3 regions of the Metabacillus sediminis genome follow, and region 3 is predicted to be linked to each of the others. Evidence: predicted binding sites of a transcription regulator. Region 3 holds the regulator's gene; each other region holds the start of a gene.
What was found. Region 3 encodes LexA, which represses DNA repair genes until DNA is damaged. Its sites were predicted from a motif close to CGAACATATGTTCG; they were not measured.

Region 1 (4,445 bases), 820 kb from region 3:
CCGACATCCGGAGCTTCAAGACGGAACTGCTCGCGTTCCCTCAGCTTCAGTCCGTGGCTCGCAAAATGGGAGAACGGACAGCTTCTGAATTGCTCCATCCTGGACACACTTCCCAATATATGCTGGCCATAAAGCTCTTTTGTGACAGCCTGCTTCAACGGCTTTGCCTGATTCTTATAAAACAGGCTTCCGATGACCATCTCCACATTGCCGCTCTGATCGTGCTCAATCAAATAATTGTAAGCATCCCACCAGCTGTCATGCACCGGATATTGCTTCTTCCACGTCTGCAGCTGAGAGCTTAAGTATGTCAGTGCAACAGATTTGTTCGGCATAAAGGATAACTGTTCATGCTCCTCGAGTGATTCCGGTTCATTTACAAACCACTCCTTCACCGCATCCGGAAAAAGTTCCTCCAGACGGCTAATTAAAATAGAAGGCAGCAGCGTCTTCCCTTCCGGATCCGCCGATGGATACGAAACAGACAGGTGCTCCGATCCGCTCGCGAGCGCCATATAAATTATGAAATTTTCATCCAGCAGCTGCTGTCTTGCTGACGGCGCCATTGCAGCCCCGTTCTGTTCAAGAAGCTCGCGGTCCTCATCCGAGAGTATGCCATCCTCCGCCGGTCTTGCTGGAATAACCCCATCATTTGCACCGGCCACGAATGTATGCTTCAATCCGTAAAACCGGGAACGTTCCATATCCCCGATCAGGACCTGATCTATCGCCGGAGGAACAAGAGAAAACTTTAAGCTTTCCAAACCGGTATCCATCATTTCCGTAAACTGCGCCGAGGATATGGGGTGATTTCCGATCATTTCTGCAAATTCATCCAGCAGACCAATCACCGCATCCCAAACTTGGGAATGCTCCCGGACCTCGATAAGACCCCCGGCCAATTCTGCCTCTTGTTTAAGTTCTTCGAGCTTCGCAGGAATTTCAAGATTTTCAAGGAACAAAAACAAAGCCCCTGCCTTCTGTACTCCCGTTTTTGCTTTTTTGAGCCCCGCAGCCAGTTCTTTAAGGGGCTTCGCAGCAAGCTCCTTCAGCCGGTTGATTTGTTCTTCCTTGTTCAGTTCTTCATCCGTCACTGCGTTTCCGCCCTCCAGGGAACGGAACCTTCTGTAAATCCACCTTTTTTCGGAGGTCCATCTTGACCCGTTTATGCCATGTGCAAGCACATAGTTTTCGAGTAGATCCATCTCTTCTCTTAAGGAACGTTTATCCGCTCCCGCTGGAAACAGCAGATCCGTTTTTATCGTACGGAACATCGCTTCGTATCGAAAGCTGCCCGTAACAGCCTCCAGGGAAGACCGGATCAATTCTACAAGAGGGTGATGAAGCATGGAACGTTTTTGATCTATGAAAAAAGGAATCTCATAATCTGTAAATACCTGTTCAATTAAATCATGATAGCTGGATGGATGGCGCAGTAAAATCGCTGTGTCCCGGAAACGGGCTCCCCTTTTCCTGACGTGCTCCTGAATCCGGCGGGCAATTCCTTCTATTTCCGCACGGTGGCTTGCCGCCTGGCAGATGGAGATGTCCGTCAGCCCTTTGAATGGCTGTGATGGCCTTGAATCATAATTTTGCTCCAAGTGCTGAAGAGAGGGAGAACCGATGAATCTTGGAAGCTCATTCAGCAAGACCGGTTCCTCAGTTTCAATGTGAAGATCCTCGGCCATTTTCTTGAATTGGGTGTATGTCATCCCTGTCATCCGGAACAAATGCAGCTCATGCGGCAAATGCCTGTCAAACAATTTATCCGCCGTAATGCTGACGGTTACCCGGGCTGCTTTTGCGAGAAGGCTTTTCACCGCCTCCATTTCCATTGGCGTGAAATGATGAAAACCATCTATGTAAATCTCTGCTTTTTCAAGATAGGAGGATTCGGGAATTCGTTCCGAAAGCATTCCGAGCGTATCCTCGGCGTCTACATACCGGCCCGTGAGCGCTTCTTCAAGCCGTTCATAAATGGCATGCAAGTCCTCAAGCTTTCCTGAAAGAACTCTTTCCTTTTCATTCATCTGTTTTTGAATCGCTTGGATCTGCCCAAGCAGTTCAGCCGGGTTTATGCTGTATCGTTTGAATTCCGTAATCATCGCTTCTACATGCTGAATAAAACCGGTCTTATCACTGGCTTTTCCATACACTTTAAAGTTCTGTTTTTCATCTTCTATAATCTTCCTCAGCATCATCTGGACACCAGTTGATGTAATCGGCTGCCTTGCCGCGCCTGACGTTTCCTGGAGGATTCTTAAGCTAAGCCGTGAAAAACTAAATACCTGAGCCCGGATCATTCCGCTCAATCCCGGAGTGCGGGCAAGCTCATACTCCATGGCAAATGTCATCTGATCAGGTACAAGAAAAAGGATCGGCGGACCGTCCGGCTGCTCATTCAGCTTTTCTCTAATTTCGTTCAGGATCATTGTGGTTTTGCCGCTGCCGGAGCGTCCCGCCATAAACCGGATTGTCATATAAACAGCCTCCTTTTTAATACATGTATTCATTATATACGAATACATGTTCGTTTTCATCTTCCAAATAAATGGACAAGTCCACTGCATATCTTTTTAAAAGGGCTCATTTTTTCACTTTGAGTTGAGATATAAAAAGCCCGGACGTATCATCATCCGAGCTTACCGCTTGTCCAATTTCCGACCCATTTTTGTGTTCAGTCTTTTCTCGAGAATCTTGCCGACAATCCACATGACCAAGAGAACCGCAGCAGCCGTTATCGATTTCATCGGGTCTGTGATCAGGGCGTGCAAATCCTGGCCCACATAGCTCACAATGAAAATCATAACCAGCTTTCCGGTAAAAACAGCGAGCATAAAATTCCAGATGCTGATCCTTGATAATCCGGCGACAACATTCACTGCGGCTGAAGGAGTGAACGGAAAGCACAGTAATATGAACAGCGGGCCAAATCCCTTTTCTTCTACCCAGCTTACCATCCGGCTGATTCCTTTATGCCGGCTTAAAAAGTGGAAAAAGCGCTCCTGTCCAAATTTCCTCACCAGCAGGAAAACAATGAAAGCACCAGCTGATGCCCCAAGCCATGATAAAAAAAAGCCCAGGCCAAAGCCAAACGAATTCACATTTGCCACAATAAAAACGACAAGCGGAAGGAAGGGTAAAAATGCCTCAAGCATCGGCAGGCCTATTCCAAGAAGGGGCCCGAATGAGCGGTACTGTTCAAAGATTTTCATCATTTTTTCTAAAGTAAACGAATCAAACAGCGTATGCAGGTCCATTCCAAGCTCCTTAAGATTTATGTATCCTCCTATTTTACCGTTTTTCGGGGAAAACTTAAATAAGCAGGTGCTGGAAATGAAATCACTATTGAAATTTTTTTTAAATCGGAATAGAATAAATTACGAACAAATGTTCTATAATAAAAGATAGAACTTCTCTGTCCTGAAATTTCTGCATCAGGTGAACGACCGCCTGTCAAAGAGGATAAAACAGAGGATAAAGCGAGGCCAATGAACATGACAAGAATACCTGAAGAAGTGAGAGATATGATCGACCAGGCCATCTACCTGCCCATGACCATCTCTATCCTGAACCGCGATCTCTCCGTTGTTGAAAAAAGCCCATTCAAATTGAAGCAGCCATACCTTCACCTGATCGAAGAATCCCTCAAGCTTGCCCAAAAGGATCTTCAGCAGGTCAAACGGGAGCTTCACCGCCAGAAAATAAAAGTCACCAAAATCAAGCATGACGAAGCGTTTACGATGTATTCCTTCCTCTACCAGGGATATGAGGAACAGCACAACTATTTTAATCCCAGGATCCGCAATAAAGTGTGCGAGCTGCTGACGGAGTATTTGGTTAAGGTTTAAGTATGAAACGTTTCGCCTGGACTTCTGCTGTATAAAAGCTGGGTGAATAACCGTTTTTCATTTTCCACCCTGGATGAAATTACAGCACGAAGCTGGGCGGTACGATAAAGCTGGTTTTCAAAAGAGTGGATGGATACAGGCAGGGTAAATGATTTACGGTTTGAGAATATTACAAGTGTTTCTGCTTCCCCAGCTGGTGAAAAGTCCTCAATATGCTGGTGAGAAATCCAGGAGCAATGCGGTCTGGAAGATGCGGCTGTCGGGAAAAGATAGATGGAGTTTCCTGCGTCTACAACAATCGGAGGCTTATGGGTGATGCCGATCGTGTCCTTCGTGCCAGTCTTTCTCCCCTGATAGCTTGACCCAAAATAACGGCAGCTCCGATCTACGATATCCAAAGGTCTCATGGAAACCTCATATTCCTTTTCCACCTCCAAAACAAAAGATGATCCGATCCCTTCATTACTTAAAATTGCCATTGTTAACCGATTTGCCTCATATTGACTGATTTTTTCCATGATTGATTCACCTCGAATTTGTTAGGTATATTTAACCAAGAAAAATTTACCACGCCGACCTTACACGGATCCACAA
Region 2 (4,445 bases), 430 kb from region 3:
GAGCAATGGAAATTTTCCGTACGGTCTTTCCGTCATAAAATTCCTTAAAGAGCTCCAGGCAGGTTCTGTAAAGATCCATCGTAATGTTCGTAGGCTCCTCCATCGTACGGGAGCGGTAAAAGCCTCCGCCTAATTCATCCTTGCTGTAGCCGATGCCAAAACTGATGGTGCGGCCGGCCCGGGAGTGATGGCGCGCTCTTCTCGCCACCTCCTCGCACATCTCAAGAATGACATGCTTCACCTCTTCCGGATCCGTGTAGTCGCGCATGAGAATCTGGCTTTTCCCAAAGCTGATCTGCCCCTGCATAATCGGTTCGCCGATATCGGACAAATCCACACCCCAGGCATGGTAGTAAAGCTGATTACCCATAATGCCGAATTTCTTCTCCAGCCTTTCAAGCGGATAATTGGCCAGCTGGCCTATGCTGAAGATTCCCATCCGGTTCAGATTTTTCTCCATCCTGCCGCCAATGCCCCACATTTTGCTCAAAGGCTTCAGGCTCCACAGCTTTTTTTCTACATCATCATACGTCCATTCGGCCACACCCGTTTTCTTCGCGTCAATATCAAGGCAGACTTTGGACAGGAGCATATTCGGCCCGATACCGATCGCGCACGGCAGCTGAAATTCCCGCTCCATTTCATTTTTAATCTTCCAGGCAATCGTATGGGCGTCGCCCCACAGGTGCTCGACACCGTCGACCTGGATAAAGCTTTCGTCCACACTGTAAATGTGAATCGCTTCTCTCGGCACATAGCGGTGAAACATTTTGGAAAGTTCAGTGGAAATGCGGATAAACATCGCCATTTTCGGGTTCACAACGTGGATCCGGGGATCATCCGGGATTTCAAATTTTCTCGATCCAGTTTTAATATTGAAGTCCTTTTTCAATTGGGGAGATGCGGCCAGTACCACACTGCCCTGCCGTTCGGTGTCCCCGACGACAGCAAGATAGCAGGTATGCGGATCCAGTCCCATCAGGACGGCCGCGCAGCTCGCATAAAAGCTTTTCATATCAACGCAAAGGATTTTCTTTTTGGGAAGCTGGTCATAATCCATCGCACTTACCCCTCCAATAAGAATATGTGTTCGTAGTTCTATTATACCGCTAATCATAATCGAATAAACGTTCGTATTCAATGGTATTTTTTGCCGAACAGTGAAAAAGTGAGGATTTTCCATAAGCGAACCGTTCCATTTGCTGAAAAATCTTTTTTAACAGAAGGAGTTATCTTATAATGTGAGGAAATAGAAAGCAGGTGACGATTGACGATGCAAAGGGAATGGCTCGAGAAAATGCTGAACCGTGCCTTCAGGCAGTATGGACGCAACTTAGAGGAGCACCCGCTTCCCGAAAAAGAAATGGTTTCATTTATGAAGGATATAGAACATATAAAGGATGAGGAAACGGAATATTACGAAGTTATGGAAGATCTCGTGTATGAATATATGGTGAATAAGGATGACTGCAGGTTCTAATGCGAAGCAGGGGTGATGAAATGAGTCTGGGAACCGTGTATCTCAATGTTGTGATCAACCGCTTTAAAGCTGTAAAAAACTTAGGTGACCGGGCAATGGAGCAGTTGAATGCACAGGATTTGCAATGGAAGCAAAACGAAGAAATAAACAGCGCTGCAATCATTGTCAAGCATATGAGCGGCAACATGGTGTCCAGATGGACCAACTTCCTCACAGCAGACGGTGAAAAACCGGACCGCAGCCGTGAGCAGGAATTCCTGAACGATCTGGGAGATAAAGCGGCTGTCATGCAGGTTTGGGAAACCGGATGGAATGTATTGTTTCGTACACTGCATCAGCTTACGGAGGAAGATTTGCTAAAAGAAATCTATATCCGGGGCGAATCCCACATCGTGTTGGAAGCAATTGAAAGGCAGATGGCCCACTACGCGTATCATACTGGTCAGATTGTACACATTGGAAAGGAACGGAAGGATGCAGCGTGGAAAAGCTTGAGTATACCGAGGGGAGAGTCGGAAACTTTTTTGAAGGAAATGCTTGAGAAACATCGGAAGAGCTGAAGCTTGATTGGATGCTGCAGCCAATCTTATTTTTCCGGCCGGGATCTGGCCTTTTCCAGCCGGCCGCCTTCTCTTCCCGGCCAAAACCCACACGATTCCAGCCGTTCCGTCTTCCTTTCCAGCCGAACTTCTTTTTCCAGCCGATACCGACCTTTTTCCAGCTGGTTCCCATCTCTTTCCGGCCAAAACCCACACGATTCCAGCCGTTCCGTCTTCCTTTCCAGCCGAACTTCTTTTTCCAGCCGATACCGACCCTTTTCCGGCCGGCCGCCTTCTGTTTCCGGCCAAAACCCACATGATTCCAGCTGTTCCGTCTTCCTTTCCAGCCAAACTTCTTTTTCCAGCCGGTCCCGTCCCTTTTCCAGCGGCCGGCCACAATCTGTTTCCGGGCTGAAAATTTTCCACACCCTATACTAATCCACATAAAAAAACCCGTACCAATACAGGTACAGGTCCTTCTCCTACCATTTTATTCAGCCTGCAGCGCAACCCACTCTCTCCGCAGAATCCCCATCACAATGCGGTCAAATGCTTTTCCGTCTCTGAGGACGGTTTCCCTCAGCCGTCCTTCTTCTTTAAAGCCTGCTTTGCGGTAAGTACGAATGGCTGGTTCATTGTATGAAATCACATCAAGACCAACACGGTTCAGATTCAGCTCGTAAAACGCGTATTGGAGAAGCAGCTGAAGCGCTTCAGCACCGTAGCCTTTTCCACGGTGTTCTTCCTCGCCGATTCCGATAGCAAGGAGGGCGCATTGATTATTCCACTCGATGCTGTGAAGTGCGGCAAATCCGAGAAGCTGATCTTCTTCATTTGTTCTGATCCTGAATTCAAGTGCTTTTGAAGGCGATTCCGGAACCTTTGGAAAAGCGTAATCGGTATCGACCATTCTCAGGTAATGACTGTTTCTCCAAGTTTTCATTTCCTCAATATCTGAACTTCTAGGCGCTGCAAGGCTTATAGCTGTTCCAGTAAATAAATCGATCATTTGATGTATGTCCCCCCTCATTTTGGGGGCTCAGACGGTGCCGGCCCCGCTTTTTTTAAAATTGGTATTCAGCACGGCAATCATAGGCGTATCTCCTCTTGTTAAGATATGTGAATTATATGACAATTCAGCGTGTAAATCAACGGAAAATGGCATATAATGGATCAAGAATAGGAGGACGGGTGAATGAAGGCTACTGTCAGACAGGGTGCGGTTTATGCTGTGTTTTTATTTTTAGCGGGATGGTTATTGCTAAGCGGTGCACAATTCGGATTGACATTAGAAAAAGAAGCGGCAGAAACGTATGAGATGAGAACGTATCATGCCTTTCTGGCTCTCTTTCCCATAGGTGCAGGGATGCTGTTTGCCGTCCCGGAAGTGATGTTGGATTTTTGGAGAGAAGGACGCTGGAAGATTAATTGGCTTAAACTTTTAATAGTCGGACTCCCTCTCGCGTACTTGACTGGAGGAAGTCTGCAATTCCTGACAGGAGCAAATCTGCTGCCATTTTCTGATTTTTTCACAGGGGGATACGGGACCCTTCAAGGTCTTACGATTAGTACCATTTGTGCCACCGCTTTTGGATACACTCTGCTTTCAAGCGTAAGAAAGCAGCCCGGCTAAGAGCTGCTTTCACATTATTTTCCTGGCCATACATCCTTCGCAAATCGCCCCTGCTGATGAAGATCAGCAAGCCAAGCGGCCGCCTCTTCCTCTGAGGCATTTTTTACTGCCTGGTAACTCTCTTTCAAAGCCCCTTCAACGTTCGGCGCCATTTTACTGCCGTCCCCGCATATATAGAGGTGTCCATTTTTCTCCAAAAGAAGGGCAATCAGCTTGGACGCATGTTCTTTAATCAGTTGCTGCACGTAAATTTTCGCGCTGCCTTCCTCACGGGAAAAGGCGGTGTGCAAAAAGACAAGCCCGTCCTTTTCCGCTTCCTTTAGCTCCTGCTCATAAAGAAAATCGTGTTTGCTGTTTCTGCAGCCGAAATAAAGATGGGCAACACCAAGCTTGCAGCCTTGCTCCTGAAGAACACGGCGTCCCTGGAGAAAGCCTCTGAATGGTGCAACTCCGCTGCCCGCCCCGACCATGATGATCGGCGTCTCCGGATTCGCAGGGCGTTGGAAGCCGTTTAGCGGTTCTCTTACGAAACATGCAACCTCGTCTCCCGGCAGCAAACCGGCAAGATAGCCGGATGAGACCCCCTTGTATTCCCCAGCACCGCTCCATGCTTGCTCCTTCAATACGCTGACGGTCAGGCTGACTCTGCCGGGGAACTTATCCGGGGAGCTGGAGATGGAATAATAACGGGGCTTTAATGCAGGAAGCATGCCAATGTACCGCTCAAACGAGAGCTCGCACGCCATGTATTTTTCCAATAGCTCAAGAATTGAAATTCGTTTAGCCAGGATGT
Region 3 (4,445 bases):
GGAACGGCAATGGCACTTTGAAGCTGACCACGCGCATGACCTTTCAAATGCACGGAGTATTAAAATGGAATATGAAAAAAACGATTCAGGATATCCATGCATCTCTGATGGATACGATTGCTGCTTGCGGTGATGTAAACCGGAATGTCATGTGCAATCCGAATCCTGAACAATCTGAGATTCATACAGAGGTTTACGAATGGTCCAAAAAATTAAGTGAACATCTCCTTCCACGTACACGAGCGTATCATGAGCTTTGGCTTGATGAAGAGAAGGTAGCGGGCACGGCAGAAGAAGCTGAACCAATGTATGGTCCTCTTTATCTGCCCCGTAAATTTAAAATCGGAATTGCGGTTCCGCCGTCCAATGATATCGATGTGTATTCACAGGATCTGGGGTTTGTCGCGATTGTTGAAGAGGAGAAGCTTCTTGGATTCAATGTCCTGATTGGCGGAGGGATGGGAATGTCCCATGGCGATAAAGAAACCTATCCTCAGCTGGGAAAAACAATTGGCTTCTGCACACCTGATCAAATAGTAGAGCTGGCTGAAAAAATTATCACGATCCAGCGGGATTATGGAAATCGCTCAGAACGGAAAAATGCCCGCTTTAAGTACACGGTAGACCGTCTTGGACTTGAAGCAGTGAAAGAAGAACTAGAGAACCGATTGGGCTGGACCCTGCAGGATGCAAAACCTTACCATTTTGATCACAACGGCGACCGCTACGGATGGGTAAAAGGGGTCAAGGGCAAATGGCACTATACCCTGTTTGTAGAAGGCGGGCGTGTAGCCGATTTCGAAAATTATAAGCTTATGACTGGCCTTCGTGAAATTGCGAAAGTGCATTCAGGAGACTTTAGGCTAACCGCTAACCAAAACGTAATCATTGCAAATGTTCCGCAAAAGATGAAAAAGCAAATCGATCAGTTAATAGCCGAATACGGTTTAACGGACGGCAAGCATTATTCCGCACTCCGTCGAAGTTCAATGGCGTGTGTGGCCCTGCCTACATGCGGCCTTGCAATGGCGGAAGCGGAGCGCTATTTGCCGGTCTTAATCGATAAAATTGAGCGGATTGTTGATGAAAACGGTTTGCGCAATGAAGAAATAACAATCCGCATGACTGGCTGCCCGAACGGCTGTGCCAGGCATGCCCTCGGGGAGATTGGATTTATTGGCAAAGCTCCGGGGAAATATAATATGTATCTTGGAGCAGCCTTCGATGGCAGCCGCTTAAGCAAAATGTACAAAGAAAACATTGGAGAAGAAGAAATACTGAATGATCTTCGTGACATCTTGCCGCGTTATGCCAAAGAACGGGAAGATGGGGAACACTTCGGAGATTATGTTGTCCGTGCGGGAATTATTTCTGCAACAACAGATGGAACAAACTTTCACAATTGAGAAGAAAACAGAAAAACGATGACCCCGGGATTGGAGTCATCGTTTTTTGCGGTTAAAAAAGTTTCTGCCAAGACTGAAAATCGCTCCTGCACCCAAGCCAATTCCCATTAGGATTCCGCTAATGGCTACTCCAAACGCAATATACTCAAAAACCGAGTATTGAGTCATCAATCTCCAATCGATTTTTCCTTTCCAGTCCTCTATCACAAGATTCATCCCATAAATTCCGGAAATAACCGTGTATGTCGTTAAAATGAACAATAAATAATTATTTCGTTTAGCTGAAATTTTCTCCTGGTTTCTGAACAAGCTGTCGAGCGTTTTTTTTACTTCGTCATATAAGGTCGAAATATGAAACACATTATTCATTAAGAAAGCCAATTCCTGTCCTTCTGTGCGGCTGCTTATTTCCTTAAAATGATATTTGCCGGAAAACTCGGTAATCGTTTGAATTAGCTGTTCAATCTCATTCGTTTTATTCCGTCTGTACAGCAGCGAGTATTGATAGGAAAGTTTAAGCAGAACCATTTTGTAAAAGAAGTGAAGGAGCAAGTTGTAATAATGCTGGCCAAACATTTCAGACTTAATTATGGGTACATGTTCGCCCTGCTGGGTAAGGCATGTAAAGGCATGATCGCTGATTACATAGTTTGTCTGAGGAGCCCACCTGCTGTAAGTGTGGGTCTTTGCATAATGATCTATGTACTCTGGGTTTTTAGCGGAAATAAACGGATTTCCTTTTGAATCATAACCATTTACCTGCCCCGATCGGAAGAGATGTTCATTTGTCACGTGATTCTCACGTGTGACCAGCGTACTGACAATATACATTCTTTCATCCACGAAATACGGAAGACTCCCGAAATAAGAGGACTTGTTCACTCCTGTTTCGATAAAAGGGACAATGCCGGGTGCGACTTCTTTAAATATGTAATCCTGAATGCTGTCATAGGATGAATTTTTAGTCATGACCCTAAGATTTTTCTTTTCAACAAGCTTTGGATCCAGAACACGGAACTGATTTTGAAAGTCCATCACTTCAGAAAGCTTTAGGGGAGACTGAGTAAACCGGGTCCGAATCGAGATCATACCAATTTCAAAAGGGCAGATAAAAATATCAGCAGAAAGGACTTCTGCTTCATATGAACGCTGATCCTCACCGAATAATAACCGGATTGGTGATTGAACAGACTTTGAAAACCGGCTGAGCGATTCTTTTGCCGGCTCATGAACAAATAACAGGTTTTCAATAAACGGCAAAAAGTATTGGTCCATATTATCATGGGAAACGGACTGCCCGGGACCGTAATATGCATTTTCTGTTTCTTTTGCGTCCAGATGGAAGAAGCGGTAACCGCTATTCTCCAGCTGCTGCTGGATCTTCATCACATTTGTATGTTTTAAAGAGAAGGGAAAAATAAATTGACTGCTGGCTTCATCTAATTGAAGCTCCTTTTGATTGTCGGACATAAATGGTTCCTCCAGATGCTGATTGTATAGCACATTATACAGCCTTTATTCTATCATTATAATCTGAATGAAAAAAAGCTTGTCCAGTTGAACAAGCTCGTTAATGCACTGTACGGTATACTCCAATCACTTTGCCAAGTATGGACACGTTCCTTAAAATAATGGGTTCCATTGATGAGTTTTCCGGCTGCAGCCTGATATAATCTTTTTCTTTAAAAAAGCGTTTTACTGTGGCTTCATCATCCTCGGTCATGGCAACGACAATATCACCGTTATTAGCGGATTGCTGCTGTCTTACTACAACAAGGTCTCCGTCTAATATTCCCGCTTCAATCATACTGTTCCCGACAATCTCAAGCATAAAAACCTGGTCATCAGGTGAAGCAAGCCGTTCAGGGAGCGGAAAGTATTCTTCAATATTTTCCACAGCAGTAATCGGCAGCCCTGCCGTAACTTTCCCGATAATCGGAACGTTAATCACTTCGTTTCTCGGAATTTCCATTCCATGATCTTCATTTAAAATTTCGATAGCCCTTGGCTTTGTAGGATCTCGGCGTATAAGGCCTTTGTTTTCAAGTCTGGCAAGATGGCCATGTACGGTAGAGCTGGATGCCAGACCGACAGCAAGGCCAATTTCACGGACGGAAGGCGGATACCCTTTGCTTTTGACTTCCTGTTTAATAAATTCAAGAATGTCCTGTTGCCTTTTTGATAGTTTGCTCATCCTTAGCACCTCAGAGTAAGTAATTTATAGTGATTATAGCATCATTTACCTGAAAATACAAACATAAGTTCGAAAAACGCTTGACCCAAAACGTTTGTTCGTATTATAATAAAAATATCAAAAAGCGAACAAACATTCTGGAGGGGTTAACATGTCAAAAAGCACATTTGCACTCATAGCATCATTTTTCGTTCTTGTCGGGGGTATTTTATTTGCAGCAGCCGGTACGGGAAGCGGCAAAACACTGGATGAATATGCTAAAATAGAAATCCGAGAAGGAGATACACTATGGGATTTGGCAGAAACACTGAAGGACAAGCACGGAATGTCTCAGACAGAGTTTGTGGAATGGGTGGATAAGGAAAATAATTTATCTACTATTGTAATTAAACCTGGTGACACCGTTTTTATTCCAGTGAAAAAGAATGATCTTTACAAACATGAAACCCATATTATTGCTTCAGAAGAGTAGGTGTTTACTTGAAGGCGGTTATTTATTGCAGAGTCAGTACAGCAAAAGACGAACAGGAAACTTCTCTTCTCAGACAGGAGGAAGAACTGACTTCTTTAGCGGTTCAAAACGGAATGGAACCCGTCCGGATCATCATGGAGAAGGCAAGCGGCTATGAGATTGAGAGGGAAGGAATTCTCGAGCTTCTTGACACGATAAAAAAAGAAGATGCAAAAGCAATTCTGATCCAGGATGAAACGAGACTTGGGAGGGGAAGCGCCAGAATGGCCATTCTCCACTGTATATACAAAGAACAGGTGAAAGTGTTTACAATCGCACAGCAGGGCGAACTGCAGCTGTCAGAAGCGGATACAATGGTTCTTGAAATTGTCAG

Region 1: the regulator LexA is predicted to act here: its motif matches at 2,520-2,533, upstream of addB (helicase-exonuclease AddAB subunit AddB).
Region 2: the regulator LexA is predicted to act here: its motif matches at 1,121-1,134, upstream of WCV65_RS12785 (UV damage repair protein UvrX).

What each region holds. Positions count from the first base shown of each region.
Region 1 covers NZ_CP147407.1:1,175,695-1,180,139, reverse strand. Annotated here, with positions in the region: gene addB (helicase-exonuclease AddAB subunit AddB) at 1-2,480, opposite strand, end outside; gene WCV65_RS06285 (TVP38/TMEM64 family protein) at 2,643-3,260, opposite strand; gene WCV65_RS06280 (hypothetical protein) at 3,498-3,851, shown strand; gene WCV65_RS06275 (competence protein ComK) at 3,848-4,369, opposite strand.
Region 2 covers NZ_CP147407.1:2,432,040-2,436,484, forward strand. Annotated here, with positions in the region: gene WCV65_RS12785 (UV damage repair protein UvrX) at 1-1,060, opposite strand, end outside; gene WCV65_RS12790 (YqzH family protein) at 1,274-1,480, shown strand; gene WCV65_RS12795 (DUF1572 family protein) at 1,501-2,040, shown strand; gene WCV65_RS12800 (hypothetical protein) at 2,067-2,447, opposite strand; gene WCV65_RS12805 (GNAT family protein) at 2,510-3,028, opposite strand; gene WCV65_RS12810 (hypothetical protein) at 3,215-3,652, shown strand; gene WCV65_RS12815 (cytochrome P450) at 3,667-4,445, opposite strand, start outside.
Region 3 covers NZ_CP147407.1:1,998,078-2,002,522, forward strand. Annotated here, with positions in the region: gene cysI (assimilatory sulfite reductase (NADPH) hemoprotein subunit) at 1-1,406, shown strand, start outside; gene WCV65_RS10455 (hypothetical protein) at 1,443-2,876, opposite strand; gene lexA (transcriptional repressor LexA) at 2,977-3,600, opposite strand; gene WCV65_RS10465 (LysM peptidoglycan-binding domain-containing protein) at 3,752-4,072, shown strand; gene WCV65_RS10470 (recombinase family protein) at 4,081-4,445, shown strand, end outside.